DNA from 3 places in the Rahnella sp. BIGb0236 genome. Region 2 is predicted to be linked to each of the others. Evidence: predicted binding sites of a transcription regulator. Region 2 holds the regulator's gene; each other region holds the start of a gene.
What was found. The regulator Fur, encoded in region 2, represses iron uptake genes when iron is present. The targets are predictions, from matches to a motif close to ATAATAATGAGAACNACTATCAA.
Positions count from the first base shown of each region.

Region 1: a site for Fur is predicted at 5,131-5,153, ahead of EDF78_RS08055 (Nramp family divalent metal transporter). Genes of this name have one in related genera too.
Region 3: a site for Fur is predicted at 2,072-2,094, ahead of EDF78_RS21700 (TonB-dependent siderophore receptor). Genes of this name have one in related genera too.

Region 1 covers NZ_SOAO01000003.1:251,083-259,155, reverse strand. Annotated here, with positions in the region: gene EDF78_RS08075 (LysR family transcriptional regulator) at 1-216, shown strand, start outside; gene EDF78_RS08070 (alpha-keto acid decarboxylase family protein) at 205-1,863, opposite strand; gene mgrA (L-glyceraldehyde 3-phosphate reductase) at 2,192-3,181, shown strand; gene EDF78_RS08060 (DUF2502 domain-containing protein) at 3,341-3,778, shown strand; gene EDF78_RS08055 (Nramp family divalent metal transporter) at 3,854-5,083, opposite strand; gene EDF78_RS08050 (NupC/NupG family nucleoside CNT transporter) at 5,500-6,687, shown strand; tRNA gene EDF78_RS08045 (tRNA-Ala) at 6,826-6,901, opposite strand; tRNA gene EDF78_RS08040 (tRNA-Ala) at 6,976-7,051, opposite strand; gene EDF78_RS08030 (formate/nitrite transporter family protein) at 7,405-8,073, shown strand, end outside.
Region 2 covers NZ_SOAO01000002.1:364,799-372,871, forward strand. Annotated here, with positions in the region: gene pgm (phosphoglucomutase (alpha-D-glucose-1,6-bisphosphate-dependent)) at 1-995, opposite strand, end outside; gene seqA (replication initiation negative regulator SeqA) at 1,021-1,575, opposite strand; gene ybfF (esterase) at 1,817-2,599, shown strand; gene ybfE (LexA regulated protein) at 2,862-3,143, shown strand; gene EDF78_RS05215 (methyl-accepting chemotaxis protein) at 3,219-4,883, opposite strand; gene fldA (flavodoxin FldA) at 5,305-5,832, shown strand; gene fur (ferric iron uptake transcriptional regulator) at 6,146-6,601, shown strand; gene chiQ (ChiQ/YbfN family lipoprotein) at 6,732-7,067, opposite strand; gene EDF78_RS05235 (OprD family outer membrane porin) at 7,081-8,073, opposite strand, start outside.
Region 3 covers NZ_SOAO01000014.1:89,411-97,483, reverse strand. Annotated here, with positions in the region: gene EDF78_RS21700 (TonB-dependent siderophore receptor) at 1-2,042, opposite strand, end outside; gene EDF78_RS21695 (gamma-glutamylcyclotransferase) at 2,308-2,997, opposite strand; gene chaB (putative cation transport regulator ChaB) at 3,348-3,581, opposite strand; gene chaA (sodium-potassium/proton antiporter ChaA) at 4,053-5,153, shown strand; gene phoH (phosphate starvation-inducible protein PhoH) at 5,231-6,019, opposite strand; gene EDF78_RS21675 (hypothetical protein) at 6,080-6,496, opposite strand; gene EDF78_RS21670 (N-acetylmuramoyl-L-alanine amidase) at 6,680-7,825, opposite strand; gene efeB (iron uptake transporter deferrochelatase/peroxidase subunit) at 7,993-8,073, opposite strand, start outside.

The DNA.
Region 1 (8,073 bases), on a different contig from region 2:
ATGGCGGAACAGGGGTTTGGCTGGGCGACGCTGCCGCACTGGCTGGTGCAGCAATTCGGCCATGACATACTGGTCAGCCTGCCGTTGCGCGGCTGGCCGAAGCAGATTTCGGTGGATGCGGTGTGGAGTAAAAATAATCAGCCGGGTCCGGCGGGGTGCTGGTTCCTCGACCAGCTGCTTGATCCGCCGTCACCGGAAACCGGTTTATTGCCCTGAGTTTCGCTTCGCCAGCGATTTGGTGACGGAACTGAGCAGTTCGGGAATATCCATCTTCGGCAAAACCACTTCTATCCAGGCCATCTGACGTTGTGCGGTGGCCTTTTCAATCGCTTCTTTCAGCCCCTGCGGGGAATCCGCCCGCGCGCTGAACACTTCCTTGCCGCCAAACGCCGCCGGGAATTGCGTCCAGTTCCACTGCGCAATGTCGTTATAGCGCTGGGTTTCGCCGTGGATCGCCCGTTCAACGGTATAGCCGTCGTTATTGATCACAAAAATAATCGGTGGCAGACCGTAGCGGATCGCAGCACCCAGCCCCTGTAATGTCAGCTGTGCGGAGCCGTCGCCGATCAGCAGCACCACGCGGCGATCCGGCACGGCAATCTGTACCCCGAAGGCGGCAGGCAACGTAAACCCGATCGATCCCCAGAGCGGCTGTACGACAAACTGACAATCCTGCGGCAGATTCAGCGCCGCCGCCCCGAAACAGGCCGTGCCCTGTTCGGCGACCAGCACATCGCCCGGTTGCAGGAAATCCTGAATTTGCTGCCAGAAGGCGTACTGTCCCAGCAGTTGATCATGCGATAACGGCAGGGTGTTGCGTTTCACCCTGTAGGGTACCCGGCCGGAAGCCAGTTCAGCAGTCAGGCGATGCAGCACGCTGACGGTTTTCTCCATCGGCAACTGGTGGAAAATCTGATCGCCCACGCGGGCAAAAAACGGCTGCAGGTCGATGCATTTCCCGGCGGGAAGCTGCTGGGTAAAACCGGCGGTAATGGTGTCGGTGAATTTCACCCCGACGGTTATCACCACATCCGCCCCTTCAATCGCCTCTCTGGTCGACGCTGCGCTGGCTGCGCCCGAGTAAGTCCCGGCAAAATGCGCCTGCTGTTCGTTGAACAAGCCTTTACCCATCAGCAGGGTGGCATGCGCCAGCGGTACCGCTTCCATCCATTGTTCCAGCGCGTCTTTTACCCTGAACCGGTCGGCCAGAAAATCCGCCAGCACGGAAACACGCGTTGCGTCGCGCAGCAGGTTTTCGGCGGCAGCCACAAAAGCTTCAAGAGAGGAAGGCGAGAACGGCGGCTGGCGGGCAGGCAAGGCATGCGCTCTGGTGCTGACCGGCAGCGCGGCGACATCACTGGGTAACAGCAGATAACCGGGACGCGAGTGGTACATCACCTCTTCAATGACGCGGTCAATTTCGGCGAGGGCGTTTTCCGGCGTTAGTGTCGCCTGCGCCACGCTGACCGGCTGTGACATGCGCATGAAATGACTGAAGTCGCCGTCGCCCAGCGTGTGATGCAGCAACTCGCCTTTGCGCTGTGCCGAAAGCGGCGGCGCGCCGACGATATGCACCACCGGGACATATTCGGCATAACTGCCTGCTATGCCGTTCAGCGCACTTAATTCGCCGACACCAAAGGTCGTCAATAATGCCGCAATGCCTTTCGTGCGCGCATAGCCGTCAGCGCCATAAGCAGCATTCAATTCATTCGTGCAGCCGATCCAGGTGATTTGCTGATGATTCATCACACTGTCGAGGAATTTGAGATTGTAGTCGCCCGGCACGCCAAACAACTCGGAGATCCCGCTGAATGACAAGCGGTCTAAGAGATAGTCACCTACGGTATATTCATTATCCATGACGATCCTCTGTTAAAAATAAAGTAAACAGTTAATCCCACTAACTGAAGTATTACTCTACTTCGGGAATTAAGGTATTTATTATCCGAAACAGGTGATGGAAACGCAGAGTTACAGCCCTGCACTGCATTAACGCAGGGAAGAACAGTGAGTAGTAAAGGTAATACGCAGGAAGAATAGTCACGGTTATCAATCGCCATAAGCTTAAGGATTGTTCCGGATGTGATCTGAATAGCTGGAAATGCTTGTGAAAGCGCATACACTAAATTCGTTTTTTTATGACATTGTTAACCTTCTGTTCACTTCTGAAATTATTATAAGGACTCACATGGTGTATCAAGCCAGTCCAACGCGTTATGAGAATATGGAATACCGTCGCTGTGGTCAGAGCGGCCTGAAACTGCCCGCCGTTTCCCTTGGCCTGTGGCATAACTTCGGCGATAACGCCCATTTTGATAATGGCCGTAAACTGATCCGCCATGCTTTCGACCACGGGATCACTCACTTCGATTTAGCCAACAATTACGGCCCGCCTCCGGGTTCAGCGGAACAGCATTTCGGCCGCATCCTGCAGGAAGATTTATTGCCTTACCGCGATGAACTGATCATCTCCTCCAAGGCCGGTTACACCATGTGGGACGGCCCTTACGGAGACTGGGGTTCGAAAAAATATCTGGTCGCCAGCCTGAATCAGAGCCTGAAACGCATGGGTCTGGAGTACGTAGATATTTTCTATCATCACCGTCCTGATCCTGACACGCCACTGGAAGAAACCATGGCAGCGCTGGATCTGATTGTGCGTCAGGGCAAGGCGCTGTACGTCGGGCTGTCGAACTATCCGGCAGAACGCGCCCGGAAAGCGTTTGAGATTTTGCAACAGCTCGGCACACCCTGCCTGATCCATCAGCCGAAATACTCCATGTTCGAACGCTGGGTCGAAGCAGATCTGCTGGATACGCTGGCGGATAATGGCGTCGGTTCGATTGCCTTCTCACCGCTGGCGGGCGGCGTGCTGACGGATCGTTATCTGGCGGGTATTCCGGAAGATTCCCGTGCGGCCAGCGGCAGTAAATTCCTGACCGCTGACCAGCTGACGGAAGAAAAACTGGCGAAAGTGCGTAAGCTGAATGAGATTGCGCAGGCGCGCGGTCAGAAGCTGTCACAGATGGCGCTGGCCTGGGTATTGCGCGGCGACCGCGTGACGTCCGTGCTGATCGGGGCCAGTAAAACCAGCCAGATTGATGACGCCGTGGGCATGGTCGCTAACCGTCATTTCAGCGCGGAAGAACTGGCGTCAATTGAAGGTATTTTAGTGTAAGCGGTTACCCTTCGGTATAAAAAACGCGCCTTTGTGGAGACTGTGTAAGCTTTCCGTTAAGGCGCGTAAATCATTCAAAACAGGATTGTAAGCAATAGTACAACACCCTTCTTCCCCTTATAACTGTCAGCATAAATTATAAGGAATCTGGGGCCACTCATGTTAAAGCCTGTACTGTTCGCAACATTGTTCTTTGCCCTGCTCCCTGCGGCGGCGCCTGCCGTGCAGGCCAGCAGCTTCAGCCTGAATACGCCGGGCCTTTCTATCAATATCGGTGACCGGGATAACCGCGGTTATTACTGGGACGGTTACGACTGGCGTAACCCGAGCTGGTGGAACGGCTACCGCGGCCATCATTACGGCGCACGCAGCCCGCGCGGCTATTACTGGGATGGTTATCGCTGGCGCGACCATGGCTGGTGGAATGAACGCCATCCGCCACGCCGTCCGATGCCACCGCCGCATTATTATCATGGCGACCACGGGCGTCCGCATTATGACCACGGGCGCGGACACGGGCCGGATCGCGGTCACGGACACGACAAAGGACGCGGCCACGACGATCACCGTGGCGGTCACGGCGATCATCGCCACTGAAAGACGGAATAACAGAAACAAAAACGGGACAGTTTGCGCTGTCCCGTTTTTTATTGCCTGACGTGTGTCCGGGCGCTATTTCAGCATGCCGAGCAACAGATAAAGGTTAAGGCTGACGACAATCAGCACGATGATGCGCCCTGCCCACTGAACGGTTTTGGTATTCACCATATCGCCCATCAGGCTGCGGTTACCGGTGAAAGCCAGCAGCGGCAGCAATGCCAGGGCGATGCCGAAGCTCAGCAACACCTGACTCATCACCAGAATGCGCGTGGCATCCAGCCCCATAAGGATCACAATAAAGGAAGGCATCATGGTCACCGTACGGCGGACCCACAGCGGAATGTAGAATTTCACAAAGCCTTGCATCACCACCTGACCGGCCAGCGTGCCAACCACTGTCGACGATAGCCCCGCCGCCACCAGACTCAGACCAAAAGTGGTCGCAGCCGCGTGGCCGAGTAACGGTTGCAGGGTCAGATAGGCTTCATCCAGCTCGCTGATGCCGCTGTGTCCGCTGAAATGGAACGCCGCCGCAGCCGTCGCCATCATCGCCAGATTCACGAAACCGGCAATGGTCATGGCAATGCCCACATCCAGTTTAGTGGCAGAATAACGTTGCTCTTTCGACGCCTTCCCGCCCCGCTGGGTCAGCGAAGAGTGCAGGTAAATGACGTGCGGCATGATGGTCGCGCCGAGAACCCCGGCCGCCAGATACACTGAATCGGCGGTAGGCAGCGCAGGGATCAACATCCCTTTGCCCAGCGCCAGCATGCTTGGCTGCGAGAAAAACAGTTCGACAATATAAGCCGCCGCGACAAACAGCAGTAAACCGGCGATCACCAGTTCCAGCGGCTTTTGTCCGCGCTTTTGCAGCCCGAGGATAATAAAGGTGGCAATCCCGGTGAGCACCGCGCCTTGCAGCAGCGAGACCCCGAGAAGCAATTTGAAGCCGATCGCCGCGCCAATAAACTCAGCGAGATCGGTCGCCATCGCGATGATTTCCGCCTGCACCCAGTAGGCCCAGACGGCCGGGCGCGGAAAACGGTCGCGGATATGTTCAGCCAGGTTTTTACCGGTGGCAATACCGAGCTTGGCAGACAGCAGCTGGATCAACATCGCCATGACGTTGGCCCACACCACCACCCACAGCAACTGATAGCCATAGGAGGCACCGGCCTGAATGTTAGTCGCAAAGTTGCCCGGATCGATATAACCGATGGCGGCAATAAAGGCCGGTCCCATCAGTGAAAGCTTCATCTTTCTGGACGCGCGGCCTGAGGATTCGGCCCGGCTGTTCAGCATAGTTAGTTTACCCTTACAATTATTACGCTTACATCAATCATATCTAATTGATAATGATTATCAAGTGCATTTAGAATGATCTGAGTAATTACTCTGATAGGCAGCAGCGGTAAGCGAGAAGGTAATAACTGAGAGGTGATTCGCTCACCCGACTTCAGAAAGCCAGACGCAGGGCACTTTCCTAAAACAGACATTAACGGGCCAGATTCAGAACGCATTACGGCACATGATAAAACTAGCACAGGAATGCTAATTGTGCTTAGTTTTATTAACATCTTGATTTTTTGTGTGATGAGCCGCGATTTGTTGCAATTCGTGTCTGTAATTTCTATATTTGCAATCGACTTCACGTTTTAAATGTACGCGTTACATAAAATGTCCGTCGAAATATAGCCTGCCTCTAATTTGGAGCACCCATGTCCCGAATATTGCACTTTGTATTAGCGTTGGCCGTTGTCGCTGCACTCGCTTTACTGGTGAGCCGTGACCGGAAAAATATCCGTTTACGTTTCATCGTTCAGCTGTTGGTCATCGAAGTCTTGTTAGCCTATTTCTTCCTGAACTCCTCTGTTGGTTTAGGTTTTGTGAAAGGCTTCTCAGACTTGTTTGAGAAATTATTAGGATTCGCTGCGGAAGGGACCGGCTTCGTATTTGGAGGCATGAGCGATAAAGGATTAGCGTTCTTCTTCTTGAAGGTCTTGTGTCCGATCGTGTTTATTTCCGCACTGATTGGTATTTTACAGCACATTCGTGTTCTGCCTTTCGTCATCCGTATCATTGGTACGGTACTGTCGAAAATCAATGGCATGGGAAAACTGGAATCTTTCAACGCCATCAGCTCCCTGATTTTGGGTCAGTCAGAAAACTTTATCGCGTATAAAGATATTCTGAGCAAAATGTCTGAAAAACGTATGTACACCATGGCAGCCACCGCCATGTCGACCGTGTCTATGTCGATTGTGGGTGCGTACATGACCATGCTGGAACCGCGCTTTGTTGTTGCTGCGCTGGTGCTCAACATGTTCAGTACCTTCATCGTACTGTCGTTGATCAACCCTTATAAAGTTGATTCAGAAGAAGACCTGCAAATCGGTAACACGCATCAGGGTCAGAGCTTCTTTGAAATGCTGGGTGAATACATCCTGGCCGGTTTCAAAGTGGCTATCATCGTTGCAGCCATGTTGATTGGTTTCATCGCACTGATTTCCTGCCTGAATGCGTTGTTCGACGTGGTATTCGGTATCACCTTCCAGGGCGTGCTGGGTTATGTCTTCTATCCATTTGCATGGATGATGGGCGTACCAAGTCACGAAGCCTTGCAGGTAGGCAGCATCATGGCAACCAAACTGGTTTCCAATGAATTTGTTGCGATGTTGGATCTGCAGAAAGTCGCGACCGAACTGTCACCACGCGGCGTGGGCATCCTGTCCGTGTTCCTGGTGTCTTTCGCGAACTTCTCTTCCATCGGTATCGTTGCCGGCGCGATCAAGGGCCTGAACGAGCATCAGGGCAACGTGGTTTCCCGCTTCGGCCTGAAACTGCTGTACGGCTCAACGCTGGTCAGCGTGTTGTCTGCTTCTATCGCGGGTCTGGTACTGGCGTAAGTTAGCAAACGACTGAAAGACAGAGAAACCCGCTTCGGCGGGTTTTTTTATGTCGGTAATTCAGGGTTAAACAAAACGTGATGAAATCACCGGAACGCAGAAAGCAAAAAACCCGCCGAAGCGGGTTTCTTTAATATTTGGTGGAGATAAGCGGGATCGAACCGCTGACCTCTTGCATGCCATGCAAGCGCTCTCCCAGCTGAGCTATACCCCCACACGAGGTCGTACACATTTACTGCTTTTGTTTCCTCTGGTAAGGAAACAGCCAACTTACTCTGGAAAGGAAGTTGGTGGAGATAAGCGGGATCGAACCGCTGACCTCTTGCATGCCATGCAAGCGCTCTCCCAGCTGAGCTATACCCCCAATTCATGCCCGCAAAAACGGGTGAACGGGGCGCATAATATGAAACGTCGCTACCCCTGTCAACGGCTAAATCCGTTTATCAATTCAAGCGCTGAAAAAGCCGCCAAATCTCCCATTTCACAGGAAAAAACCCCCTGCCTTCAGGGAAATTTTCAGACAGACGCTTTGTTTTACAATTTGCCCGCCAGGCCGCATTTTACCTAGCTTTCTGATCTGCCTACGCATTTCCTTAACATCTATGTCTGAATAATTAATGGAATGTTAGCAGACTATGAAAATCGTCTTGTTTTGAGATAAATCTCAGAATAGACTGCTCGCGCTATAATCATAACTCACTACTTTCGAGCACTCCCATGTCCTTGTATTCACCTAAAGAAATCGCATCCATCGCCGTCACAGCGGGCGTTAATAAAAGCCGCGCCACCGTGTTGAATTTGTTAATTTTGGGCTTCCTGGCTGGCGCATTCATTGCCACCGGGTTCCTTCTGGATCTGCATGTAATAGGGACGTTACCTGCATCCTGGGGTTCATTCAGTAACTTGCTGGGCGCCGCAGTCTTCCCGGTAGGCATCATTCTGACCGTTTTAGCAGGGGGAGAACTGCTGACCGGTAACATGATGACCTTACCTATCGCCTGGTTTGCGCGTCAAATCAGTTTGTACTCAGTATTGCGTAACTGGTTCTGGGTCACTCTCGCTAACCTGCTGGGCAGTCTGGCCGTGGCCTATTTCTTCGGCCATGTTCTGGGGCTGACAGAAGGCGCCTTCCTGAGTAAAACCGTGGCAACCGCCACCGCAAAAGTGAACGCAGACTTCATGCATGCGTTTATTTCCGGTATCGGCTGTAACTGGCTGGTGTGTCTGGCGATCTGGCTGGCCTTCGCCAGTAAAGAAGTCGGCGGCAAAGTGATCGGCATGTGGTTCCCGGTCATGGCATTCGTGGCAATCGGCTTCCAGCACGTGGTCGCCAATATGTTCATCGTGCCTGCGGCGATCTTTGCCGGTGCGCTGAGCTGGTCTGAA
Region 2 (8,073 bases):
AGGTACTGAATCGCCACCGCCAGATAATGGTTCGGGTTCATCAGACCGGCAGGTGTCACGATACCGTGGCGGTCGTAATCCGGGTCGTTAGCGAAAGCCAGATCGAACTTATCACGCAGGGCCAGCAGACCGGCCATCGCCGATTCAGACGAGCAGTCCATGCGGATCACGCCGTCGTGGTCGAGATGCATGAAACGGAAAGTCTGATCGACTTCATCGTTCACCAGCGTCAGATCCAGTTTGTAATGTTCCGCGATACGCTTCCAGTATTCGATACCGGAACCGCCGAGCGGATCCACACCCAGTTTCAGACCGGCTTTCTGAATCGCGGCCATATCCACGATATCGGTCAGCCCTTCGATAAATGGCTGCACCAGATCTTTCGCCACCAGATGGCCGCTTTTCCACGCCTGATCGAGAGACTGACGTTTCACACCGGAAAGCTTAGCCGCCAGCAATGCGTTAGCACGCTTCTCGATTACCGAGGTCAGATTGGTATCTGCCGGGCCGCCGTTGGTCGGGTTATATTTGATGCCGCCATCTTCCGGCGGGTTGTGCGAAGGCGTGATGACGATGCCATCTGCCAGCGCGCCGCCGTTGCGGTTGTGGGTCAGGATGGCGTGAGACACGGCCGGTGTCGGCGTGAATCCGTTGTCTTCCTGAACAATGACATCCACGCCATTGGCGGTCAGCACTTCCAGCACAGAGATAAATGCCGGTTCGGACAGCGCATGGGTATCTTTACCCACGTAGCACGGGCCGGTGGTGCCCTGCTCTTTACGCACTTCAGCAATTGCCTGAGCAATCGCCAGGATGTGCGCTTCATTAAAGCTGTGACGCAACGAACTACCGCGATGGCCGGACGTGCCGAATTTCACCGCGTGTGCAGTGTTAGCCGGATCCGGTTGCAGAACGTAATACTGTGACGTTAACTGCGCCACATTGATCAAATCGCTTTGCTGAGCAGGTTGCCCTGCACGGGGGTGATTAGCCACTGGCGCTTCTCCCTTACGCTGAAATTTAGAGGGTGCCGCACACTTTGTCAGTCAGTTCCGCCGGGAACTGCATGAGCTGCATGATGTGTTCGATCATGCTGCGTTTGCGACCTGTGTTGGTATTCGTAATAACCCAATACGGCGTTCCGGGAACGTGTTTAGGCTTGGTATGAATGCCGTTTTGCAGCAGGGTTTGCTGGTCACCGGCAAAATAGGTCCGCGTGCGGCCGGTCAGAGAGTCGGTCGCCGTCGCAAATTCTTTCGGGTTGAGGGTATACAAGGTCGACAGGATCAGCATAAAGCGGTTCACCGCTTTGCTTTGTTCTGCGTATTCATCGGACAGCAGCAGTTCACGGACGGCGCGGACTTTATCACGCGACGTCGGCGCTGCGGCGGCGGCAGGTTTTTCCTGCGCGACAGTGCCGGCGATAACAGAAGGGGTCACTGGCGCGGCAGGAGCGGTCTGACCGGCAGTAAACTTCAACATACGGCGTAAAATATCAGACGCGCTTTCACCGATTGCTTGCGTATGGCTGGCAATATAGCGGTAGAGTTCTTCGTCAACCTCAATAGTTTTCATCTTTATCCAGTACTGTTTTTCTACTTAATTCATTCAAAAGGATTATACAAATTTCTACGCAGTAACAAACAGAGGAATTGCGCCGCGAAGCAAAATCCAGACAACTTCCCGATTTTGCTGCATGCTGACATCAACCCGCCGGCTTCCTGATAGACAAATCCCGCTCTGGCATCTGGCAGACACTTTCTGTTTTCAAAAATTATCCGCAAGTCATGATAACCTAATGAGATTGTTTATCTGTATGAACTTCGCTATGAAATTACATTATCGCCTGCAAGAAGCTGACGTCGCTGGCAGCGCCGCCCTGCCGGTTTTACTGATCCACGGCCTGTTCGGCACCCTCGATAATCTGGGCATTCTGGCCCGCGACCTGAAAAAACAGCATAACGTGTTACAGGTCGATTTGCGTAATCACGGTCAGTCAGGACGCGCCGGCGAGATGTCTTATGCCGCCATGGCGCAGGATTTAGTGGAAACGCTGGATGAGGTGGGTTTCCAAAAAATCATCGTTATCGGTCACTCAATGGGCGGAAAAGCGGCAATGGCGCTGACGGCGCTGATCCCTGATCGCATCGAAAGGCTGATCGCCATTGATGTCGCGCCGGTGGATTACCACGTGCGCCGTCATGATGAGATTTTTGCGGCAATTAACGCGGTAACCGACGCCGGACTCCGCGACCGCACCTCAGCCACTGAGTGTATGCGTGAGTATATAAAGGAAGACGGCGTGATCCAGTTCCTGCTGAAATCGTTCCAGCAGGGAGAATGGCGTTTCAACGTGCCGGTGCTGCTGAGTGAATACGACACCATTACCGGCTGGGAAGAGGTGCCACCGTGGGATCATCCGGCGCTGTTTATCCGTGGCGGTTTATCGCCGTATGTGCAGGATGAATATCGCGATGCGATTGCCCGCCAGTTCCCGCAGGCCAAAGCGCATGTGGTGGCGGGAGCGGGTCATTGGGTGCACGCCGAAAAACCCGATGCGGTGCTGCGCGCTGTGCATCGTTTCATCGATGCAGCCTGAGGTTTAACATCCTGGGGATAAATTGTGCAAAAAGTCTGCACAACTTAGGAAGTTATCATGAAATCAGGGCAATCAGGCGTTGTGAACCCCAGGCGCGCCAGTGTATGATTGCGCGCTATAATTTTGCCACCCCGTTTTACTCACTGTGAGTCGCGGGGGGTAAATTGGGTCAGGGTTTCTTAGCCCGAAATGTGTGAAACGCTCGTCAGGAACCGGCTTGCCGTTTTCCGATGTAAAAACTTCCCTGGTTGTACCGCTACCTATGGCAAAAGAACAACTGGATCGCACGACGATTGATCTGTTCGCAGATGACCGCCGTCCTGGGCGTCCAAAAACAAATCCGCTATCCCGTGATGAACAGCTCAGGATCAATAAGCGCAACCAGTTACGCCGCGATAAAGCGAGCGGCCTGCGTCGCGTGGAGCTGAAAATGAACGCCGATGCTGTTGATATGCTCAATAAGCTGGCAGAAGAACGCAATATCAGTCGTAGCGAATTGATTGAAGAGATGCTGCTGTCGCATCTTAACGGTCATGAAGGCTGATTGAAAACGGGTAACCCTCTCAGGCTACCCGTTTGTTTTTTCTTAACTATTCCACGCTAACGCTTTTCTTTCCCCTCAGAACGTTTCCCAGTTTTCAGCACTTTTCGCCGAAAGCATGCCGGTATCCGGACGCAATAATGGCGCAGAAATTGACTTCGCCGGACGCGATCCGACGCTGGTCACGCTGTCTTTCAGCTTGAACGTGGCGACAGCGTTGTTCAGCAATGACGCCTGTTCTTCCAGTGAAACCGCAGCCTGCGATGCCTGTTCCACCAGCGCGGCGTTCTGCTGCGTCACGCTGTCCATTTCAGTGACGGCCACCGCCACCTGGCTGATGCCTTTGCTTTGTTCATCAGACGCAGACGCGATTTCCGCCATGATATCGGTGACGTGCGTAATGGAACGCACCACTTCATTCATGGTCTGACCGGCGTTTTCAACCAGCCGCGAACCGCTGTCGACGCGGGAAACCGATTCGCTGATCAGCTGCTCGATTTCCTTCGCCGCCTGCGCACTGCGCTGTGCCAGATTGCGCACTTCGCTGGCGACCACCGCAAAACCCCGTCCCTGCTCGCCCGCACGCGCGGCTTCGACCGCGGCGTTCAGCGCCAGAATGTTGGTCTGGAAAGCGATGCTGTTAATGACCGACGTGATTTCGGCAATTTTCTTCGAGCTGCCGGAGATGTCTTTCATGGTGCTGACCACATCCGCGACGATATTCCCGCCGCGCTGCGCGGTACCGGAGGCTTCAATCACCAGCTGGCTGGCGTGATGCGCGTTATCGGCATTGTGTTTCACGGTAGCGGTCAGTTCTTCCATGCTGGCGGCGGTTTCTTCCAGCGCCGAGGCCTGTTCTTCTGTACGGGAAGACAGATCGTTGTTACCGGCTGAAATCTCTGACGCGCCCTGATAAATGTGGTTGGTACAGTTACGGATGGTTTGGACGGTATTCACCAGACTCAGCTGCATTAAGTTCAGCAACGGGATCAGCTTACCGGCACAGTTTTTACCGAACTCTTCCAGATAATGCGTCAGGTCGCCGCTGGCGATCACCGCGAAATGGTCGCGGATTTGATCCAGTGGTCTCACCAGCGCCATCACCAGATAACGGTCGGTCAGGAGTAAAATCACCAGCCCGATACCAAACGCCGTCAGCAAAATCACTTTGCCGATGGAGGTCAGATGGGTCGATTGACGTTGCGCCGCATCGAAATCAACGGCGATCTGGCCGCTGACGTTTTCCATGGACGCGCCAAAGCTGCGGCTCAGCGCAGGGACGGTTGAATTGGCGAGCTGGTTATAAGTCCCGATATCCTTGCTGCTCGCGGCGGCAAATAACGGCGTGACGCCCTGGGTGATCAGGTTGTCCCAGTTAGTGCTCAGTTCCTGAACGGCGGCTTCTTCCAGACCTGGATGCGGCGCTGTTTTAAAACTGGCCAGCGCCTGCGTCAGTCCGTCGAGGGATTGTTTCGCGGTATCAAAAATTTCCGGCCCTTTTGATGGGTCGGCCTGAAGCTGTGCGACGGCGCGGCTCAGGCGCGTCACGGTACGAAAATACTGATCATTACCTTTGTTGATCAGCGCCATATTGTTGACCAGCTCGGTACTGTTTTTGGTATTTTGCGTCAGCGTGTCAAGTGAGGAGACGGTGTAAAGGGAAACACCGGCCCACATGACGCAGAAGATGCCAAGAATCGTTAATAATGCGGCCCTGATGGTGATATTTTTTAAAAACTGCACGATATGCCTCTCTCGAAACAGGACTGTTTCTGGTCTGAGGATTGACGGGGATGCGGAGAATCAAGACAGGTAACCAGCAGGCAAGTGCCCCAGGACATGTTTGAACACCTCTCCGGGCATCGATTTCTTTATTATGTTGAGATTGCTCTCGCATCATCTATCGGCGGGATGTGCTCGAAATTTAGTATTGTGTCGACTTATTTCTCAACTTTGCTTTTAACCTCAATAAGTTTGAGGTTTATTGGCGGTTTTGGAAAACACACAAAGGCGATAACACTTTAAAATATTGCCCGATAAACTTATTTCCCAGTCAAGAAGGCGGCCGGAAGCATATTCTCCGCCTCGCGAGTTTGCTATCATCTGCATTATTATTGCCTGCGATGCAGGGCACTTCATTTAGAACAAGAGGTTAGGTAATCTTATGGCCGTTGTAGGTATCTTCTTTGGATCCGATACAGGTAACACCGAAAACATCGCAAAAATGATCCAGAAGCAATTGGGTAAAGATGTTGCAGAGGTGCATGACATTGCGAAGAGCAGCAAAGAGGATCTGGAAAAATTCGATATTTTGCTGATCGGCATTCCAACCTGGTATTACGGTGAAGCGCAGTGTGACTGGGACGACTTTTTCCCAACGCTGGAAGAGATAGATTTCGAAGGTAAGTTGGTCGCGCTGTTTGGTTGTGGCGATCAGGAAGACTATGCCGAATATTTCTGCGATGCACTGGGTACCGTGCGCGACATCATTGAGCCACGCGGCGCGGTGATTGTCGGTCACTGGCCAACCGAAGGTTACCACTTCGAAGCATCCAAAGGCCTGGCAGACGATAAGCACTTCATTGGGCTGGCAATTGACGAAGACCGTCAGCCAGAACTGACCAACGAACGTGTTGATGCCTGGGTAAAACAGATCACAGAAGAACTCAGCCTTTCTGAAATTATTGGCTAAAAACCCTGTTGGCCCTGAGGATTTATTCTACAATTGAAGGGCCAAACTATTACTGAAATTAACAATTTAACTGCTACAAAATTGTAACTTTCAGTCGTATCAAGGTACACTGAGTTCATCTGTTTTTTCTATCGATCAAGTCGTTGCATTCCAAATGTGACCGGCACTTTGTGATCTTTATTAACAGGCTGTCGTTGACGAGAATTGGCACATTTGCGTTAAACGAAGAGACTATACGAATAATTTTGTGCCGCCGATGCCACAGGCTGCATGCCTCAACTTGATTAGCACATAGTAACAGGACTGAATCCGCATGACTGACAACAACACCGCACTGAAGAAAGCCGGCTTAAAAGTCACGCTTCCGCGCCTCAAAATCCTGGAAGTGCTGCAAGCGCCGGAAGGTCATCACGTTAGTGCGGAAGATCTTTACAAGCAACTGATTGATATGGGTGAAGAAATTGGCCTGGCGACGGTTTACCGCGTTCTGAACCAGTTTGACGACGCCGGTATTGTCACCCGTCATAACTTCGAAGGCGGCAAGTCCGTATTCGAACTGACCCAGCAACATCACCATGACCACCTGATCTGTCTGGATTGTGGCCGTGTGATTGAATTCCGTGACGAATATATTGAAGGTCGTCAGCGTGAGATTGCTAAGAAACATGGCATCAAACTGACCAACCACAGTCTGTATTTGTACGGCCACTGTGAAGCAGGCGACTGCCGTGAAGATGACTCTTTGCATAACGATAAACCTGCGCTGTAATCTGCACGGGCTTTGACTAAATTAACCGCTGAAAAGCGGTTTTTTTATGTCTGCAATCTGGCAGAGGGCAGAGGCAAAAAACCCCGGCAAGCCGGGGTTTTGATTTCTGCATCCGTGTTCTGGTGTTGAGTTACTTTTCCGGTGCGTTATTCGCTCTGATTTCCTGCCAGATTTTCCCGCAATCGGCGGCAAAGGCCTGACCGTTTCCGGTTTTACGGGCGGTAAGGCAGCGCTGATAATCCACCACGCGCACTGTCTCCTGTTCTGCAAATTGCTGGTGTGCTTTTTCCTGTTTCAGCTTGTTGAGCATCACCTGACAGGATGCCAGTTTGTCCGCATCGCCTTCCGCCGTATTAATACAGGTCCGGTAATCTTCCCGCGTTTTGGAGATTTCTGCCTGATCAGCGGTAGGTGCACAACCGGCCAGAAGCACGGACGACATCACAATCATCAGTAATTTATTCATCGACATAACGACCTCAGAAAATAGTGAATGGAGCGATGACAATGAATTTCACGTCTTTTTCATCCTGGAATATGTTGCCGTACCCGCCACTCCAGCTCGGAAGATCAGAGTGGTTGTCGTATTGGGTGTAATGCAGTTTGAACAGCGTCCCTTTGGCGCGCCCTTCCTGAATGGTATACAGCGCATCCAGACTCCAGGCGCTTTCTTTCAGGCGCTGGCTCTGATCGTAGGCCGCATTGGTGCTCGGTTTGGCATCCCACGCATAGACGTACGAACCACCGACCGCGAAGCCCGGCAGATCCCATTTCGCCAGATCATAAAGCACGCCGGCATACACGGCTTTCTCACCGTTGGCGTTGAAGTCAGAACGGTTATCCCACCACACGTCAAGACGACCGTTTGAAGAGGAATAGGTCGGGGTCATACGTTGCAGGAAGTAACCCTGATTCCCTTCGGCCTTCACCATCGTCCCTTCCAGACGCCAGTTAAACTGACCGGTGGTATAGCCGAAAGTCAGCGCCTGCAGCCATGCCAGTCCGTCATACAGACTGTTCGGATCATTCTTGTCACTGATGCGATCTTCTGCACCATAGAACTGATAGCTGGTGGTCAGCGGATTGCCCATCAGATCAATTTTGTAAGAGGCCTTGGCAAAGTACTGGTCAACATAACTTTCAGCCTGACCAAATGCGCCTTCCAGCACGAAATCATTTTTAAAATCGTATTTCGCCCCGACCGAGTGAAGATAAGAAACGCCGGTCTTTTTGTCATTCTGGCGGAAATCATCCATTTCCAGATGCCACGGGGATTTGTATTCGTCGGTCCACATGTAGGAGAAGCTCAACTCACCCGGATCACCGAAATCATGTTTATATCCGGCTTCCGCACCGCGATAGGTTCCCGGCATAAAGCTCCAGTGTGGCGCGATCAGCGTTTGTCCGGTGGGCTGAATGTAACCCGCATGTCCCCAGAATCCGCCGTATTTGAATTTACCGGCGGCCTTATA
Region 3 (8,073 bases), on a different contig from region 2:
TTCGCTTCGTCAGCATACTGCGAGCCGGAGCGGATCACTTTACCGGTGGCGGTGACACCGCTGCCACCGGGAATATCCCATTCGCCGCCCACTACCCACTGGTAATCCGGCACGCCAACGGCGTCGTTGCCGTCATAGGCTCCGCCCTGCGTTTTGGTCATTTCCGGGTTCATCCAGGTGATGCTGCTGTTAAGGCGCACGCCGGTGACCGGTTCGCCGAAGACATTCAGCTCAATCCCGCGGTTACGCACTTCGCCATAGTTACCGTAGGTATAACCGTCGCCTGTGGCACGGTACATGCCGATCGGCTTTTTGATCTCATACAGCGCCAGTGAACCGGCAACGCGACCGAAATCCGCTTTAACGCCCACTTCGTTTTGTTTGGAGGTTTCGATACCGGTGACCTGTCCGCCGTTACTGACCACCAGACCGTTGTAAGTCGTACCGGCCGTTTCACCTGCCTGCAACGCTTCAATGTGGTTGGCGTAGAAGGAGTAGTGTTCCCACGGTTTCACCACCAGACCAAACGCCGGAGTAACTTTCATTTCGTCGAACGAGGTGTTTTCAGAGCCGTCGTAGTTGTAGTTTTTGACCACAACATTCTGACGACGCAGACCGGCGATAAATTGCAGACGGTCGTCGAGCACGGACATGGTGTCGGAAAGTGAAACGCCATAGCTACGGGTACGGTTGCGCACCGCAGGATCGCTCATATCGCCGCCGCTGTAGAGATTGGTCAGCGGTTCATCCACATGGGAAGGATCGTAAATATTGGTATTAATGGAAGCCGCGGTCATGGTGTACGCGGTTTTGTATTTACGGTAAAGCGTCGACATGCCGAGGTTGATACTGTGGTTAACAAAACCGGTATCAAATTTGCCGCGTACGCCCGCCTGAGAGGAGAAGCTGTCCGCAAAATAAGGCACGGTCATGCGGCTCATTGTGGCGTTACCGTCGTTGTCCTGCAGGGTCGGCGAGCTGTATTTACCAAATTCATGCGTATGGTTAGCACCGGCGGCGGCATATACCGTCCAGTTGTCGGCCACATCGTATTCGCCTTTCAGCATGCCGAACTCGTTTTCCATATCGGTCGATGCGTATTTCTGACCGTAGTTGCCGGTCGCAGAAGGCACATCAGGAATTTTGCTCGCGTTACCCAGATACACCACCGGACGGCCACCGTGCACCGTCGTTTTGCTCATCCCGAAATCCAGAGATGAACGGAAGCGATCGCCACGGTAGTCAAGGCCGATGGATCCCAGCGTCAGACGGCGTTTTTCATCATCAATCGCCGTTTCACCTTCGCGGTGAACAGCATTGACGCGCACGCCCCACTGGTTGTTGTCACCAAAACGACGCCCCACATCCACCGCGCCGCCGACCTGCGAAGAAGAGGTGTAATCCACGCTCACGCGGTTAATCGGGGTATCGGTGGCACGTTTTGGCTCGATATTGACGTTGCCGCCCACGCCGGTGCCGCCTGGCGGTACACCGTTGAGGAAGGCGCTTGAACCTTTCAGTAATTCAACACGATCAGCGAATTCGGTCGGTAACAGCTGACGCGGCAGCACACCGTACAATCCGCCGTAAGAGATATCGTCGCCGGAAAGCTCAAAGCCGCGCACCACGAACGTTTCTGAATAGTTGCCGTAGCCGTAACCGGTCTGCACCGAGGCGTCATTATTCAGCACGTCGCCCAGCGTACGGGTTTGCTGATCCTGCATCAGTTTGTCGGTGAAGCTCACGACGCTGAACGGCACATTCATCGCGTCCTGTTCACCGAGGATCCCCAGACGTCCGCCGTTGGCGATTTGTCCGTCCAGATACGCCGGTACCGTGTCGTTGCCGCCAGATTTAAAAGTCTGTGGCGCGGCTTCAATGGTGATGGTGTCGCCGGTTTTAGCAGTGGACGCGGTGGTTTGTGGTGTGGGGGTTGCCGCGATGGCCGGTAACGCTAACCCGCTCAGCGCGGCAGAAATCACCACCGGCAAGACTTTACGGGCAAAGGCTGGAGTGTGAAGGATTTCACTTTTGGTGCGCATGGTAATTCCCTGAAAAAGTTCAATCGTGAATGGTAATAATTATCATAACGATTCGAATTATGCTGATTGACAGAGCAAATGCAATCAACTTTTCAGGGATAACGTCAGGGTAAACAGGATGTTAATGCGGATATTTTATAAGGATTAGGAATTTTATTATTGGAAGGGATTCTAATTAATTGAATTCAGAGAAATATCACGCGGGAGGATGAATCAGCAGGCTGCCCGCCAGTGACGCTCAGCCTGAAATAGCGGTTCAGATTTTTTAACTCAGGCCCGGCACATCAAAGCCCGGAGAAACAGAAAGCAGCATTCTCACCTGCTTGACCAGCTCACTCATGCAGTCGTCACGCATGCCGTAGCTGTTCAGCTCTTTTTCCAGCGCAAACAGGTACTGCGCGTTGGTGCCAAGCGGGCCGCTGGCCTGCGCAATCAGAGGCGCAATGACCTGATAATCGGTATCCGCCTCATACTGCGGATGGGACGCATCCATGATAAATACCAGCGCCGTGACTTTGCGGCCATCATCAAGATCCAGTTCGCACCAGGTCGGCCGGTAACAGCCGGTCAGCATTTCGCGCTTCCACAGCAGTTCGAGTTCTTCGAGGAGTTTGTCTTCCGGCAGGCGGAATGCCAGCCCGGTGGTCTGTCCGCCATCGCGCAGCGCCAGCATACGCCCCGGTTGCGCGTGGGTACCGCGCCCGGACGTCAGACGTAAACAGAAAGCACGGTGATAACCATGAAGCGTGGCGGGACGCGCCTCTTCAGAATCAAAAACCGGGTTCCACATCAGTGAACCGTAACCAAAAATCCACACCGGACTGTTATCCGGGCGACGCGCCAGCGTACAACCTAATGAAGCCGCGCGTTGTTCAGGGGTCAGTAGCATCGATTCATCAATGCTGCCGAATGCTGTTTTGCAATCTGCGTTACGCAGGAAATCTCGAGTTAACATTCATTCCCCCTTCGGTACGACGTACTTTTGAACATGCCATGCTGTTAACGCTGTGTTCTCCGTTATCGTGGGTCGTGGTTTTGAGATATATCGGACAATTTTCGCCTCTGCTTGAGGGGGCGCGCAGGTTTATTAAGAAATTTAGTATCACCCTGCTTGCTGAAACCTTATTCGTTTCTTACGTTGCAATCAAGGTTGAGAGGGATCACAAAACGAAAATAAAGTGATTATTTTATGAACATTGTATGAATGTTGACATTTTGAGGGGGATAAGACAAAAAACAGGAAACCAAAGCGTGCGGCGTGAGAAAGATCGGCAGGCCGGGATTTCCCCTCACCTGCCGTCAACATCAGGATTTTTTAGGATGCCACTTGTCATCATCCCCTTTTTTGTACCCATGCTTCACCGCCGCCCAGGCCACTTTGTGGGCGGTTTCTTCACGGGAACTGTCACCCTGACGGTCTTTGGATTTAGCGTATTCATCCCACGCACTGTTGAACGCTTCCTTATAGATGTCCTGCGCATGGGCGGGCAGCACATTGCGGACGGAATCAGGCAACGCTGAGCGATTCTGATAAGGCATAGTGATCTCCTTTTTCATGACGTTCATGATCGTTACATTCTTTATGTGCTGAGTCTGAGCACAACATTAAGTCTAGCTGCTACCCTCAGAGGATCCTGCCAGATTATTCTTGTTATCAGGTACCTGAACGCCCTTTTTCGCCCTGAGATTGTGCGGGTATAGGGGGTATTTACATAAATTGACGCATAGCCGCCATAAACTCATCATGAATGATCAGTGCATTGTTTTTAAATGACTTATTTTCTTAACATGAAAAATTAGCACGCCACTTATCATGGTTTAAAGCAAATTATGCATCATTAAATGATGGCTATGTGGCGATTTTGTTCCTAACCCTGATTTTATTCTGTTAATAGATTAATTTATCTACTATACTTAACGGGTTAGACTTTTATGCTGCTATGCATTTTGCTGACAACTGACAGACAGGCGGTTGTTATTACGTGAGCGTTTATAAGGAGAATAATCATCATGGTGTCTTCACAGGAACATCCAAAAATCAAAACCCGCCATCAGGAATATTCCCTGATTTTTCCCATTGCAGCACTTATCGTTCTCGTCCTCTGGGGCAACAGCAGTAATTTTGGCGCTGTTGTCGGCATCAATTTAATCGCGCTGGTCGGTATCCTCGCCAGCGCGTTCAGCGTAGTCCGTCATGCAGACGTACTGGCACACCGTTTGGGCGAACCCTACGGGTCACTTATTCTCAGCCTTTCCGTGGTAATCCTCGAAGTCAGCCTGATTTCCGCCCTGATGGCGACGGGTGATGCCGCACCGGCGCTGATGCGTGACACATTATTTTCGATCATTATGATTGTGACGGCCGGTCTGGTGGGCGTCGCCCTGCTGCTTGGCGGGCGCAAATTTGCGACGCAGTATGTCAATCTCGGCGGCATCAAACAGTATCTGATGGCGATTTTCCCGCTGGCGGTGATCGTGCTGGTACTGCCTGCCGCATTGCCTGCCGGTAATTTCTCGACGACGCAGGCGCTGTTTGTCGCAATGATTTCAGCCGCCATGTACGGCGTATTCCTGCTGATCCAGACCAAAACCCATCAGAGCCTGTTTATCTACGAGCATGAAGATGAAGGCGAAGAAGACGGCCACGGTAAGCCCTCGTCCAAAAGCAATCTGACACATACCTTGTGGCTGATCGTCCACCTGGTGCTGGTGATCGCGGTGACCAAGTTCAACGCCAATCCGCTGGAAAGCCTGCTGACGGAACTGAACGCGCCTGCACAATTCACCGGCTTCCTGGTCGCGTTACTTATTCTTTCACCGGAAGGTCTGGGCGCCCTGAAAGCAGTACTGAAGAATCAGGTACAGCGTGCGATGAATTTATTCTTCGGCTCCGTGCTGGCGACTATTTCACTGACCGTTCCGGCCGTGACCGTGATCGCCACCCTGACCGGTCAGAACCTGATTTTCAGCCTGGATCCGGCAAACATTGTGGTGATGCTCGCGGTACTGATTTTGTGTCAGATTTCGTTCTCGACCGGCCGTACCAATGTACTGAACGGGACTGCGCATCTGGCGTTGTTCTGCGCGTATATGATGTTAATTATGTTGTAACGCCCTCGCCTTCCCCGTGAGGGGCACAAACAATAAAGGCCGCTCATTTGAGCGGCCTTTTGCATTGTGATGACGGTTTATGAATACGCGTTCAACGTTCTCTGGCACAGCTCGGAACGGACGCAATCCTGCTTATCAAACTTAATGATGCCGACCATCTCGTCTTCTTCGAAGCGGGAAAGTGCATCGCTGAGCCCCGATACTACGCCGCGTGGTAAATCGCACTGGGTAATATCACCGTTAACAATGACCGTCACATTTTCACCGAGACGGGTCAGGAACATTTTCATCTGGCTGGCCGTGACGTTCTGGGCTTCGTCCAGAATCACCACCGCATTTTCGAAAGTGCGTCCGCGCATATAGGCGAATGGCGCAATTTCTACTTTCCCTATTTCCGGTCGTAAGCAATATTGCAGGAATGATGAACCCAGACGACGTAATAAAATGTCGTAGACCGGTCGGAAATAAGGCGCGAACTTCTCAGAAATATCACCGGGCAGGAAACCGAGATCTTCATCGGCTTGCAATACCGGGCGTGTCACAATAATTCTGTCGATTTCTTTGTGAATTAATGCCTCTGCCGCTTTCGCAGCGCTGATAAATGTTTTGCCGCAGCCTGCTTCGCCGGTAGCAAAAATTAACTGCTTATTCTCTATGGCTGATAAGTAATGACCTTGAGCTTCAGTACGCGCTTCGATGACGGACGTATCGCGACTGTCGCGAGCCATGCCGATCGATTCCAAACCGCCCATCTGTACTAATGACGTCACAGATTCTTCCTCACGCTGGCGGTGACTGCGTGAATCATTACGAATAACACGTTTTGCTTCACGACGAGCTTTGATCACTGCTTTCTGTCTTCCCATAGTGGCACCTTACAGTTTGATTCACTTAACGCTAAGGCATAATGCCCGCACGGTTATGTTTCACTCACAAATGAGGTTTTGGTCTCCTTTTAGACCAAGTGAAGCCAATGAATAACGTGAAGAGGAAAAGAAACCAAAAAGATTAACCGGTAATTTTTTGGCTGTTTTCTGTTCACGAGGAGGCATTGCCAATATCGTCAATAATGACAAACCGCTGACCCATATAATGAAATTTCCAGAATAAAAGCCAATGATATTCACATCATTTTCATAAACATTTAAGGGGTCAGTTAAAGAACAGGGTAGAGGTTGTGTGGATGAGAAATGTTGTAAAAAGCGGCAGGGAAATGCTGAAAGTAAAAGTGGATATAACAGAGAGTCGGAGGCCTTATCCTCGTTTGCATTTAAGCGACGACAACGAGTAAATGCGTGAAGCATGTTATTTTCTGTCAACAGCCCAAACAAGGACTTTACCATTCGCGCTCCCCGCAGTGTTATTAACGGCACCTGCCGTACACCTCGTGAAAACTACCGCTTATAAATGTCAGTATAATGACAGCTGAAACATTTGCGTTACCAAAATGTAAAAAAGTTTGTAGCCGTCGTCAACCGGATCGTGAAGATCTTTTTCAGATCCTCTTAAATCGCGCTGAATTTCTCTCAGCTCAGCAGATTGTTTTTCTTTTCATTGATGAAGTAACTGTTAATCCCTTCCGCCAGCGCGCGTGCCATTTTCTCCTGAAAAACAGGCTCGCCCAGCAATTTTTCTTCCTGCTTATTGGTAATAAACGACGTCTCCACCAGCACCGACGGGATGCGTGGCGATTTCAGCACCGCGAAACCGGCCTGCTCCGGATGGGGGCTGTGCATGTGATGCACCCTGATAATATTGGCGGCCAGATGGCGGCCAAAATCCAGACTGCGGTGAATGGTTTCGTGCTGGTCGAGATCAAACAGCGTTTCTTTAAGGTATTGATCATCAGTCTTAAAATCGTTGTCGTACAGCACATCGACACTGTTTTCACTTTGCGATAAATAGCGTGCCATCGCACTGCCCGCGCCGTGTTCTGACAGCGCAAACACTGACGCGCCGGAGACCTGATCATTGGTAAACCCGTCCGCATGTATCGAGATAAACAGATCCGCTTCATGCTGATGCGCCAGACTGACACGGTGATACAACGGGATAAATACGTCATCCTGCCGCGTCAGTACCGCGTGAATGCCGTGTTGCTCGTCAAGCAAGGTTTGCAGCCTTTTGGCGATATGCAGCACCACATGTTTTTCATAAGTGCCTTCATTGCCGATCGCCCCCGGATCCTTACCGCCGTGGCCGGGATCGATCATCACCAGCAGCGGTTTCTCCGCCCGCGGTGTGGTGGTCGTGACGGGCAGCACCTGCGCGGCATTCGCTTCGCGTATCGCCACGTTCAGCACGCCGTTTTCCGTACTGCGCGTAATCTCAGGTTTACCGTCCACCTGCAATACAATGCGCGCCACGTCCGGGCTGAAGTGAGCAATCCTCCCCTCCTTTACCCATGAAAATTTCTGCCGGACCACGGTCAGCGCATGTTCCAGTTCCGGTGGAAATGACACCATCGGCATATCAATCACCACCCGTTCCGGCGCACTGAGCATAAACACCCGGCAACGTTTATCGCCCGCCGGTAGCGCGAGACGGATCTGGCTGGCGTCCGACGTCATGGTGATGCGCACGGCTTTTTGCGCCGCATACAGGCGCGGTGCCGTCAGGGAAAGTCCGATGCCGAAAATCAGTAATTTTCTGCGGGATTGATTGATGCTCATAACAGTCTCAGGCAGGCAAGATGATAAATCAGGACGACGATTTATCATCATGACATTGCTGAGGTTTTTTGGAATGAAGCGGAGTATTAACAGAAAGTGAATTGCGTAACCAGGCGTAAAAAGGATGTCTGGTGTCAGGTTCCCCCTTCGCAGGGGGAGGCGCAGTATCAGGCTTCGATCAAAGATTGTCCGAGATAATGATTTTCGTCTTTATTCCCCGGCAGCGTGAAGAAAAAACCGCCGCCGTT